Linked DNA regions of Piscinibacter sp. HJYY11. The protein of the gene in region 1 interacts with the protein of each later gene in a pairwise test. Links are inferred from orthologs where the notes say so. Each region holds a gene or a part of one and is shown in the gene's direction. Other genes may lie near its edges.

Region 1 (5,717 bases):
CGGCTGGCGCTTCCAGAGCCGGCCCGAGATGCGCGACTTCCTTGACCGGCTCAACCCCGAGAAGCCGCCCAAGTATTCGCGCGCGGTGATGGAGACGCTGGCCATCATCGCCTACCGCCAGCCGGTGACGCGGGGTGACATCGAAGACATCCGCGGCGTGACTGTCAGCAGCCAGATCGTCAAGCAGCTCGAGGACCGCGGCTGGATCGACGCCATCGGCTACCGCGAAGCGCCAGGTCGCCCGGCCTTGTATGCCACGACCAAGCAGTTCCTCGATGACCTCGGTCTCGCGAGCCTCGAGCAGCTGCCCGTGCTGGAAGGAGGCGCTCCGGCAACGGCCGTGGCCTTGGCCGAGGCACTGCCCGACCAGGGGTCGTTGCTGGAAGACTCGGGCCAGGCGGTGCTGAGCCTGGAGGGCGAGACGGAAGCTCCCGCAGAGGCCGATGTCGAGGCCGACGTCCATGCGGAGGCCCAGGATGAAGAAGCCTCGATCGCTGTTGCGGCTGATGCGGTGGCCGAGGTCGCCGAACCTTCACAAGGCGCTGCGGAGCTTCCTGCCGCTCACCCATCCGATGACGACCACGAGGCGGTGTTGCCGCCCGAACCCTCCGAACCACCTTCAGAACCCGCGGCAGAGACCGCCCCGACGGATCCCCAAGCATGAACCAGCCTGACGACGACACCCCGGTTGACGTGAGCTCCGCATCCGGCGATGCGGCGCCTGCCGAGGCCAAGCCTGTGCGGCGTCGCCGCACGGTCAAGGCCGAGGCGGCGGCACCCGTCGAGGACGCCGATGCGCCGGCAGCCGAAGCGCCTGTCGAGGCTGCGCCCAAGCCGGCGCGCAAGCGCCGCACCGCAGCGGCCAAGTCCGGCGAGGAAGCGGACGCCGCGACCCCTGCAGCGGTGCAGGAACAACCCGCGCCACACGAGGTGAGCGAAGAACCCGTGGCGCCGCGCGTTGAAGCGGCTGACGTTGCGGCTGCGCCTGAGGGGGATGCCGGCGAAGGCGGTTCGGAGTCTGCTGGTGCGGGTGACGAGGATCGGCCACGTTCGTCACGCAACCGCCGCCGCAACCGCAAGGATCGCCAGCGCGAGCGAGAAAGCGCGCCTGACCCGGCTGTTGCCGCGCAGTCCGTTGCCAACCAGGCCGGTGAGGTGTTCGCCCAAGTGTTGTCGGGGGATTTCGACGTCGAAACGCCCGTCGCCGAAGAGGCGCCTGAAGCCACGGAGGCAGGCGATGACGCCGCCACCGAACACAAGCGCGTGCTGGCCGCCGAGCCCGACGCACCCAAGCTTCACAAGGTGCTCGCCCAGTCGGGCATCGGTTCGCGCCGCGACATGGAGCAGCTGATCGAAGACGGTCACGTGACCGTCAACGACCAGCCGGCTCATGTGGGCCAGCGCGTGTCGTTCGGCGACCAGGTGAAGATCAAGGGCAAGCCGGTGCGCATCCGCATCGTGCCGCCGCCGGCGCGCATCATTGCGTATCACAAGCCCGTGGGCGAGGTCGTCACGCACGATGATCCGGAGGGCCGCCCGACGGTGTTCCGCCGACTGCCGCGATTGCAGCAGGGCAAGTGGCAGTCGGTGGGCCGCCTCGACCTGAACACCGAAGGCCTGCTGCTCTTCACCACCTCAGGCGAACTCGCCAACCAGCTGATGCACCCGCGCTTTGGCGTGGAGCGTGAGTACGCGGTGCGCGTGCTGGGCACGCTGACCGAAGACGACCGCGAAGAGCTGCTCAACGGCGTCAACATCGAAGGCCAGATGGCCAGCTTCAAGTCCATCCAGGACGGCGGCGGTGAAGGTGCCAATCACTGGTACCGCGTCGTCATCACCGAAGGCCGCAACCGCGAGGTGCGCAAGCTCTTCGACGAAGTGGGCCTCACCGTGAGCCGCCTCATCCGCATCCGCTACGGCACGGTGGTGCTGCCGCGCGGCCTCAAGCGCGGGGTGTGGGTCGACCTCGAAGAGAACGACGTGCGCGCGATCCGCCGGCTGGCCAGCGGCAACAACCCCGGCCAGCAGCAGGGCGAGCGTGGTGGCCCGGGCAACCAGCAGAACAACCAGAAGCGCGGCAACCGCAATGACCGCAACGACCGTGGCAATCGCCAGGAGCGTGGTCCGCGTGGTGGCCAGCAGCAACCCGTGCCAGCACAGGCGCGCGAGAACAGCTACGACGACCAGGACCGTGATGACGACCTGGACTTCGACCCCAGCAAGATCCCCAACCCGCTCGAGCAGACCTTCGACAAGCGCTTCGTGCAGAAACCGCGTGGCCCGGTGGGCGGCGGCGGCTTCGGCCGCGGCGGGGGGGGTTTCGGCGCCGGTGGCAGTGCGCCGCAGCGCCCGCAGGGCGGCGGCAACAACAAGAAGGGCGGCGGCCCGCGCGAGCCGGATCCGCTGCAGACCTCCGTCGGCTACATCGGCGCCGATGCCTTCCACCGCAAGAACCGCGGCGGCCGCGGCAAGGGCGGCGGGGGTGGTGGCGGGTACGGCGGCGGCGGAGGCGGTGGCTTTGGCGGCAACCGCCGCGGCCGCTGAGCCCTGCTGGAATTACGAAGGAACCCACCTTCGAGCGTTAGAATCCAAAACTTTGCCAAGTGCTTGATTCAGGAGAAGAAATATGGCGATCGAACGTACCCTTTCCATCATCAAACCCGACGCGGTCGCGAAGAATGTGATCGGCCAGATCTACGCGCGCTTCGAAGGCGCCGGCCTCAAGATCATCGCGGCTCGCATGGCGCACCTCTCGCGCAATGAAGCCGAGCAGTTCTATGCGGTGCACAAGGCCCGCCCGTTCTTCAAGGACCTGGTGGACTTCATGGTGTCCGGCCCGGTCATGATCCAGGTGCTCGAAGGTGAAGGCGCCATCGCCAAGAACCGCGACCTGATGGGCGCCACCGACCCGAAGAAGGCCGAGAAGGGCACCATCCGCGCCGACTTCGCCGACAGCATCGACGCCAATGCCGTGCACGGCTCCGACGCGCCGGAAACGGCCGCTGTCGAAGTGGCGTTCTTCTTCCCTGGCATGAACGTCTACAGCCGCTAAGTGCTGGCCTTGCGCCTCGACGTAGGCGTTGCCTGCTGAGCGCAAGGAAACCATCTCATGACACCGGCCAACCTGCTCGACTACGACCTCGACGGACTGGCCGCGTATTGCGAAAAGCTGGGTGAGAAGCGCTTTCGCGCCACCCAGCTTTTTCGTTGGATCCATCAAAAGGGCGAGGCCGACTTTTCGGCCATGTCCGACCTGGCCAGATCGCTGCGCGACAAGCTGGCCGGCGTGGCCGTCGTGGCGCCGCTCACCGTCATCAGCGAGCAGGCCTCGGCCGACGGCACCATCAAGTGGCTCTTCGACGTGGGCGGTGGCAACGCCGTAGAGAGCGTCTTCATTCCCGAAGATGACCGCGGCACGCTGTGCGTGTCGTCGCAGGCGGGCTGTGCGGTCGGCTGCCGTTTCTGCTCGACCGGCCACCAGGGGTTCAGCCGCAACCTCACCACAGGCGAAATCGTGGCGCAGCTGTGGTTTGCCGAGCATCACCTGCGCAAGCGCTTGAACCTGGCGCCAGGCGAACGCGCCATCACCAACGTGGTGATGATGGGCATGGGCGAGCCGCTGCAGAACTACTCGGCCCTCGTGCCGGCGCTGCGCGTGATGCTCGACGACCATGGGTATGGCCTGTCGCGCCGCCGCGTCACGGTGTCCACCTCCGGCGTCGTGCCGATGATCGATCGCCTGCGCGAAGACTGCCCGGTGGCGCTCGCCGTGTCGCTGCATGCCCCCGAAGACGCGCTGCGTGACAACCTCGTGCCGCTCAACAAGAAGTATCCGATCGCCGAACTGCTGGAGGCTAGCAGCCGCTACCTCGAGCGTGCGCCGCGCGACTTCATCACCTTCGAGTACTGCATGCTCGACGGCGTGAACGATACCCCTGCCCATGCCGAGGCGCTGGTGCAGATCAGCCGCACGGTGTCGTGCAAGTTCAACCTCATTCCGTTCAACCCCTTCCCCGAGTCGGGCCTCACACGCTCGCCGCGTGATCGTGTGACTGCCTTTGCGCGCATCCTGCAAGACGCCGGCGTCGTGACCACCGTGCGCAAGACGCGCGGCGACGACATCGCCGCCGCCTGCGGCCAGCTGGCGGGGGAGGTGCAGGACCGCACCAACGTCGCCGAGCGCATGACGCGTTCGCCGATCCAGATCCATCGCAAGAACCCTTCGTCCAACACTCCGGAGAAACATGCATGAATGTGGGCCGCAATCGCTGGTGGGTCACTGCCGCTTGCTGGGCATTCAGTTCATGGATTGCCGGGTGCGCGCTGCCGCCGCCATCGCCTGCGCCAGGCGAGACGCGCGATCGCGTCACCGAGTCCGACGAAAGCGAATCCAGCAAGCGTGCCCGCGTGCGCCTCGAGCTGGCCAGCGCCTATTTCGGTCGTGGCCAGTACACCACCGCGCTCGACGAGGTGAAGCAGGCTGTCTCGCTGAACCCAAAACTCGGCGAGGCTTTCAACATGCGGGGCCTGATCTATGCCGCGCTCGGCGACGACACGCTGGCGCAGGAAAGTTTCAAGCGCGCGCTTCAGTTGAATCCGAACGACGCCGACAGCTTGCACAACTATGGCTGGTACCAGTGCCAGCAGAAGCGCTACCGCGAGGCGCAGGCCCTGTTCCAGCAAGCGCTTGGAACGCCGCAATACCCGGCGTCCGCTCGCACGCTGATGACCAGTGGCATCTGCCACGCGCGTGCCGGCGAGTGGGCCGAGGCGGAAGTGGCCTTGAGCAAGGCCTACGAGCGTGACCCGGCCAATCCTGCCGCAGCGGTCAACCTCGCCGAAGTGCTGCTGCGCCGCGGCGAGGCCGAGCGCGCGCGGTTCTACATCCGCCGTGTGACCTCGACGCCGACCCAGTCCAGCGCACAGACGTTGTGGCTCGCCGCGCGCATCGAACACAAGCTCGGCAATCGCCAGGGAGTCAATGAGCTCGGCCGTGAGCTGCGCAGCCGTTTCCCGCAGTCGCGTGAAACTTCGGCCTTCGATCGAGGCCTCTTCAATGAGTGACACCCCAGGCGACGCCCCGATCGCCGACCCCGCACCGACACCAGACACCGCCGGCAGCCTGCTGAGGCAGGCCCGCGTGGCCAAGGGCCTGCACATTGCTGCGCTGGCGACCTCCATCAAGGTGGCGCCGCGCAAGCTCGAGCTGCTCGAGGCCGACCGCTACGACGAGCTCCCCGGCGCGACCTTCACCCGTGCACTGGCGCAGACCGTCTGCCGCACGCTCAAGATCGATGCGGCACCGGTGCTGGCCCTGTTGCCGCAGCCGGTCGATCAGGGCTTGTCGCAGTTGAGCCGCGGCCTGAACGAGCCGTTTCGCGACAAACCCGGCCGGCGCGTGCCCAGTGACCTGAGTTTCCTCAAGAGCCCGATCGTGATCGCGGCGGTGGGGCTGTTCGTGGCCAGCGTGGTGCTCTATCTGCTGCCCGTCGGTTGGGTGGCCGAGTTGACCGAACAGGCCAGCAGCACGGTACGCGAGGGCGACGCAGCCTCTGCCACGCCCCCACCGCCGGCCACGGCTGTCATCACCTTGCCGCCGCCGGCGGTTGTCATGCCGGCGTCCGAGGCCGTGTCGGCAGCCGCCTCGGCGCCAAGTGCGAGCGCTCCTGCCGCCGCCTCTGCGCCCGTGGCCTCAGCGTCGTCGCTGGCCGCGTCAG
Region 2 (5,633 bases), 1.3 Mb from region 1 along the record:
CGAGCGGACTGCCGGAGGCGGAAGAGCGCGAGATCCAGCGCATCGTCGTCCAGGCCTACCGCACGCTGAACTGCCGGGGCTGGGGCCGCGCCGACCTGATGATCCGCAAGAGCGACCGCAAGCCTTTCCTGCTGGAGATGAACACCTCGCCGGGCATGACCTCGCATTCGCTGGTGCCGAAGTCGGCCGCGGCGAATGGCATGCCCTATGAGCAGCTCTGCCTGCACCTCATCGCCAACGCCTCGCTGGACAGCACGAAGACCTGAACATGCGCGCCCACGCCGCCACGCCTCGCTTCGACCCGGCCGCCGTCGAGCTGCCGGGAGAGGTGCGCCTGCTCAACATCACCGCCTCGATGCTCTTCGTCGTGGGTGGCGTGTTGATGGCGGTGCTCGCGTTGATGTGGCTGATCCGCCAGCCGGTGTTCAACATCAAGTCGGTGAAGGTGGAGGGCGAGGTCACGCGCAACAGCGTGTCGACCATCCGCGCCAACGCGCTGCCGCAACTGGCGGGCAACTACTTCACGCTGGATCTCGCGCGCGGCAAGCAGGCCTTCGAGGCCGTGCCGTGGGTGAGGCAAGCCATCGTGCAGCGCGTGTGGCCGAACCGGCTGCGCGTGCTGCTCGAGGAGCACCACGCGGTGGCGCTGTGGGCCATGAAGGACGGCGACGACCAGCTCGTCAACGCGCAGGGCGAGGTCTTCCAGGCCAACCTGGGCGACGTGGAAGACGAATCGCTGCCGACGTTGAAGGGCCCGGACGGCAGCTCGGCCGAGGTGCTGGCGATGTACCACCGGCTGGTGCCGGTGTTCGAGAGGCTGGAGATGCACATTGACCAGCTCTCGATGAGCGGGCGCGGCTCGTGGCACGCCGAATTCGACAGCGGCGCCGAGATCGAGCTCGGCCGGGGGACACAAGACGAACTGGTGGCACGCAGCGAACGCTTCGTCGCCACCGTCACGCAGGTGATCGAGCGCTACCAGCGGCCGCTGGTCTACGCCGACCTGCGACACAACGAAGGTTATGCCGTGCGGCTCAAGGGGATCACCACCACGACGGTGGCCACTCCGCCCGGCAGGAGAAATTGAGGGAACACATGGCCAAGGAATACAAGGACCTGGTCGTCGGCCTGGACATCGGCACCGCCAAGGTGATGGCGGTGGTGGCCGAGGTCTTGCCCGATGGCGAGTTGAGAGTCGCCGGCCTCGGCATCGCGGCGGCGCACGGGCTCAAGCGCGGCGTGGTGGTCAACATCGACGCCACGGTGCAGAGCATCCAGCAGGCCCTGAAAGAGGCCGAGATGATGGCCGACTGCAAGATCACGCGCGTCTACACCGGCATCACCGGCAGCCACATCCGCGGCCAGAACAGCACCGGCATGGTGATCGTGCGCGACAAGGAAGTGACGCCGGTCGACGTGACGCGTGTGGTCGAGACGGCCAAGGCGATCAACATCCCGAACGACCAGCGCCTGCTCCTGGTGGAGCCGCAGGAGTTCGTGATCGACGGCCATGAGGTGAAGGAGCCGATCGGCATGAGCGGTGGGCGCCTGGAGGTGAAGGTGCACATCGTGACCGGCGCGCAGAGTGCCGCCGAGAACATCGTGAAGTGCGTGCGCCGCTGCGGGCTCGAAGTGGACCAGCTGGTGCTCAACCCGAGCGCGAGCAGCCATGCGGTGCTGACCGAGGACGAGAAGGATCTGGGTGTCGCCATCGTCGACATCGGCGCCGGCACCACCGACGTGGCGATCTTCACCGACGGGGCGATCCGTCACACCGCGGTGATCCCGATCGCCGGCGACCTGATCACGAGCGACATCGCGATGGCGCTGCGCACGCCGACGAAGGACGCCGAAGAGATCAAGGTCGAGTACGGCGTGGCCAAGCAGCTGCTCGCCGACCCCAGCGAGCAGCTCGAAGTGCCGGGCCTCGGCGACCGTGCACCGCGCATGTTGTCGCGGCAGGCGCTGGCCGGCGTGATCGAGCCGCGGGTAGAGGAGATCTTCTCGCTCGTGCACCAGGTGATCCGCGACAGCGGCTACGAAGAGCTGCTCAGTAGCGGCATCGTGCTGACCGGCGGCGCGGCGGTGATGCCGGGCATGGTGGAGCTGGGCGAAGACATCTTCCTGAAGCCAGTGCGCAAGGGCATCCCGACCTACCACGGCTCGCTCTACGACATGGTGGCCAATCCGCGCTCGGCGACGGTGATGGGCCTCCTGGAAGAAGCACGCCTCGGCCGTGCGCGTGGCATCAAGGCCGCGCAGCAGGCCGGTTCTGTCAAGACACTTTTCGGCCGGGCCAAAGACTGGTTCCTCGGCAATTTCTGAAGACCGACTTTTTGAAATACAGGGAGTTCACATGACACGCCATCCACATCTCATCGATCGTCTCCAGCGGGCGCATCACCTGGGCCACGACCCACCTGGCGCCTGGCCACCCCAGACTGCGGGCCCACCCGCGGCACAGCAAGAAGAGAAGACGAGTTTTTCAACACACACGGCAACTGCAAAGAATTGGAGTCAGACATGGCAATCGAAATGATCGAAGAGTTCGACCTGGGCACCCAGATCAAGGTGATCGGCGTGGGCGGCGGCGGCGGCAACGCGGTCGACCACATGATTGCGCAAGGTGTGCAAGGCGTGGAGTTCGTCTGCGCCAACACCGATGCACAGGCGCTCAACCGCTCGAGCGCGCACCACCTCATCCAGCTCGGCAGCACGGGCCTGGGCGCCGGCGCCAAGCCGGAAGCCGGCCGCGCCGCCGCTGAAGAAGCGGTGGACCGCATCCGTGACGCCATCAAGGGCAGCAACATGCTCTTCATCACCGCCGGCATGGGCGGCGGCACCGGCACCGGTGCGGCGCCCGTGATCGCACGCGTGGCCAAGGAGATGGGCATCCTGACGGTGGGTGTGGTCACCAAGCCTTTCGACTTCGAAGGCAACCGCCGCATGAAGGCCGCCGACAACGGCGTGGCCGAGCTCGAAGCCAACGTCGACTCGCTGATCGTGATCCTCAACGACAAGCTGCTCGACGTGCTGGGTGACGACGTGACGCAGGACCAGGCCTTCGCGCACGCCAACGACGTGTTGAAGAACGCCGTGGGTGGCATCAGCGACATCATCCACGTGCCGGGCCTCGTGAACGTCGACTTCGAAGACGTGAAGACGGTGATGAGCGAACCCGGCAAGGCGATGATGGGCACCGCCATCGCGAGCGGCCCCGACCGCGCCACCAAGGCGGCCGAATCGGCCGTGGCCTGCCCGCTGCTCGAAGGCATCGACCTCTCGGGCGCGCGTGGCGTGCTGGTGCTGATCGCCGCCGGCCGCAGCACCTTCAAGCTGTCGGAAAGCCGCAATGCGATGAACACCATCCGCCGTTACGCCGCGGACGATGCGCACGTGATCTACGGCACCGCCTACGACGAAAGCCTGGGCGACCAGCTTCGCGTGACGGTGATCGCCACCGGCCTGTCGCCGGCCAAGCGCCAGCAGCAGGCACCGATGACGGTCGTGCACAGCACCGTGGCGCAGCGCACCGGCACCGACAACATCCCGGTGCTGACCCAGCCGGTGCACACCACGCAGACGGCGCACGACTACAGCAGCCTGTCGGTGCCGAGCGTGTGGCGCAACGGCCGCACGGCGGCGGCGAAGGTGGATGCGTTGGCGAGCAATGGCATGGACGAGATCGAGATCCCCGCGTTCCTCCGGAAGCAGGCGGACTGATAGAGCCCCCCAGTCGCTTCGCTCCTGCCCCCGAGGGGCGCCCCCCGAGAGGCCCGGCAAAGCCGGTTCCTCCGGGGGTGGCTGGAATTTGCAGTCGCTTCGCTTCTGCTATCGCTGCGGTAGGCATCCTCCAGCCCAGGGGTAAGGCCCGGCTCCTAAAATCATGGCCATGCTCGCCCAACGCACTCTCAAGTCCATCACCCGCGCCGTCGGCGTGGGTGTTCACGGCGGCCAGCGGGTCGAGCTGACCCTGCGGCCGGCCGCGGCCGACAGCGGCATCATGTTTCGCCGGGTCGACCTGCCGTCGCCGGTCGACATCCCGGTGAAGGTCCATGCCGTGTGCGACACGCGCATGGCCACCACCATCTCGCCCGGTGGCGACCCTGGCGCGCCCAAGGTCAACACCATCGAGCACCTGCTGTCGGCCTGCGCCGGCCTCGGGCTCGACAACCTGGTGGTCGACATCACCAACGAAGAGGTGCCGATCCTCGATGGCTCGGCGGCCTCGTTCGTGTTCCTGCTGCAAAGCGCCGGCATCGAGGTGCAGAAGGCGCCCAAGCGTTTTTTGCGCATCAAGAAGCCGGTGGAAGTGCGTGAAGGCGAGGGCAACACGCTCAAGTGGGCGCGCCTCGACCCGTACGACGGCTACAAGCTCACCTTCGAGATCGAGTTCAAGCACCCGGCGGTCGACCAGACCGGCCAGCAGTTCACCTTCGACATGGGCTCGGGCCAGTACAAGCGCGACATCGCCCGTGCCCGGACCTTCGGCTTCACGAAGGACGTGGAAATGATGCGCTCGCGCGGCCTGGGTCTCGGCGGCAGCATGGACAACGTGATCGTGGTCGACGACTACCGCGTGCTCAACAGCGAGGGCCTGCGCTATGACGACGAGTTCGTGAAGCACAAGATCCTCGACGCGATCGGCGACATGCACGTGCTCGGCCACCCGCTGATCGCCGCCTACACCGGCTACAAGTCGGGCCACGCGCTCAACAACAAGCTCCTGCGCGCGGTGCTGGCCGATGCCTCGGCCTACGAGATCGTCACCTTCGAAGACGAGCGCCAGGCCCCTGCCGGCCTGGCCGAACTGGCCCCCGCCTGGTAGCCGCACCTACCAGACATCTGGTAGCGCCGGGAAGTTAGGGGGTGCCCTCGGGCTATGCCGCGGCTGGCCGATGGTATGGTTCGGGGTCGTCAACCCCCCAATCGCATGGTTATCTTTGGCTGGATCATCGCCGGCATCGCCGGCTTGTTGTTCGCGTTCAGTGCGGTCTGCTGGGGCATTCACATCGCTGTCGACAACAGCGACTGGAAGCGGCTGGGCATCAAGGTCTTCCGGATCGGGCTGGTCTTCGTGCTGCTCTACATCAATGTGTATGTATACGCCCACATCTTCGGTGTGATGAGCGGAACACAGAAGCCGGTGGCCGAGGTCGTCTCGGAGGAGTAGCCGCCGTCAGGGCTGCACCCAGCGGCTGCTGCCTGTCTCAAAGACCGCCCGGCGCTGACCGTCGGGATGCAGCTCCAGCCAGTCGATCGACTGCACCTGCGCATCGACCACCGCGAAGTGACCCAGGGCCTCCGGGTCGGGCCGTGGCATCGCCCTCGGTTCGTCGAGCGCCGTGCCGGGAGGCCAGGGAGACAGGTAGTCCTGCGCGGCCGGCGAGAGCTTGATCTGCGCCCAGCGCGAGGTGACGGCCAGGCCCGATGTCTCCAGGCTCAACTTGACCCGGCACCGCAGCTGCCAGCCGAGGGCCCGCGACCACATCACGAGCGTGCCGAGAGGGTGAGACGCCAGCTGGGCCGCCTTGGCGCTGCGCCGGTCGGTGTAGACCAGCAGGCGTCTGGGCTCCGGCAAGGCCTCGCGCAGCACGACGACACGTCCATCGGCCAGCTCGCCGTCGGTGGTG

Evidence for each region. Proteins that work in one complex are often made in the same cells at the same time.
Region 2: the proteins of rlmN (region 1) and ftsZ interact in binary tests that used the Escherichia coli proteins (3 or more experiments, as listed by UniProt). The link is inferred for Piscinibacter sp. HJYY11 from one-to-one orthologs.

What each region holds. Positions count from the first base shown.
Region 1 is NZ_JAERQZ010000001.1:806,468-812,184, reverse strand. What follows is about bases 2,394-5,180. They hold rlmN (23S rRNA (adenine(2503)-C(2))-methyltransferase RlmN), read left to right. Parts: upstream 2,394-3,109; coding sequence 3,110-4,252; downstream 4,253-5,180. Other genes in these bases: JI745_RS03635 (helix-turn-helix domain-containing protein), read left to right, coding at 5,057-5,180; pilW (type IV pilus biogenesis/stability protein PilW), read left to right, coding at 4,249-5,064; ndk (nucleoside-diphosphate kinase), read left to right, coding at 2,627-3,052; JI745_RS03655 (pseudouridine synthase), read left to right, coding at 2,394-2,544. Outside these bases: SMC-Scp complex subunit ScpB, read left to right, coding at 1-664; more of JI745_RS03655, read left to right, coding at 661-2,393; more of JI745_RS03635, read left to right, coding at 5,181-5,717.
Region 2 is NZ_JAERQZ010000001.1:2,098,709-2,104,341, reverse strand. Bases 1,831-4,623 are described here. They hold ftsZ (cell division protein FtsZ), read left to right. Parts: upstream 1,831-2,523; coding sequence 2,524-3,723; downstream 3,724-4,623. Other genes in these bases: lpxC (UDP-3-O-acyl-N-acetylglucosamine deacetylase), read left to right, coding at 3,893-4,623; ftsA (cell division protein FtsA), read left to right, coding at 1,831-2,325. In the rest of the region: JI745_RS09620 (D-alanine--D-alanine ligase), read left to right, coding at 1-266; JI745_RS09615 (cell division protein FtsQ/DivIB), read left to right, coding at 269-1,087; more of ftsA, read left to right, coding at 1,096-1,830; more of lpxC, read left to right, coding at 4,624-4,828; JI745_RS09595 (hypothetical protein), read left to right, coding at 4,934-5,173; JI745_RS09590 (pyridoxamine 5'-phosphate oxidase family protein), read right to left, coding at 5,180-5,633. UniProt on the Escherichia coli protein: Essential cell division protein that forms a contractile ring structure (Z ring) at the future cell division site. The regulation of the ring assembly controls the timing and the location of cell division.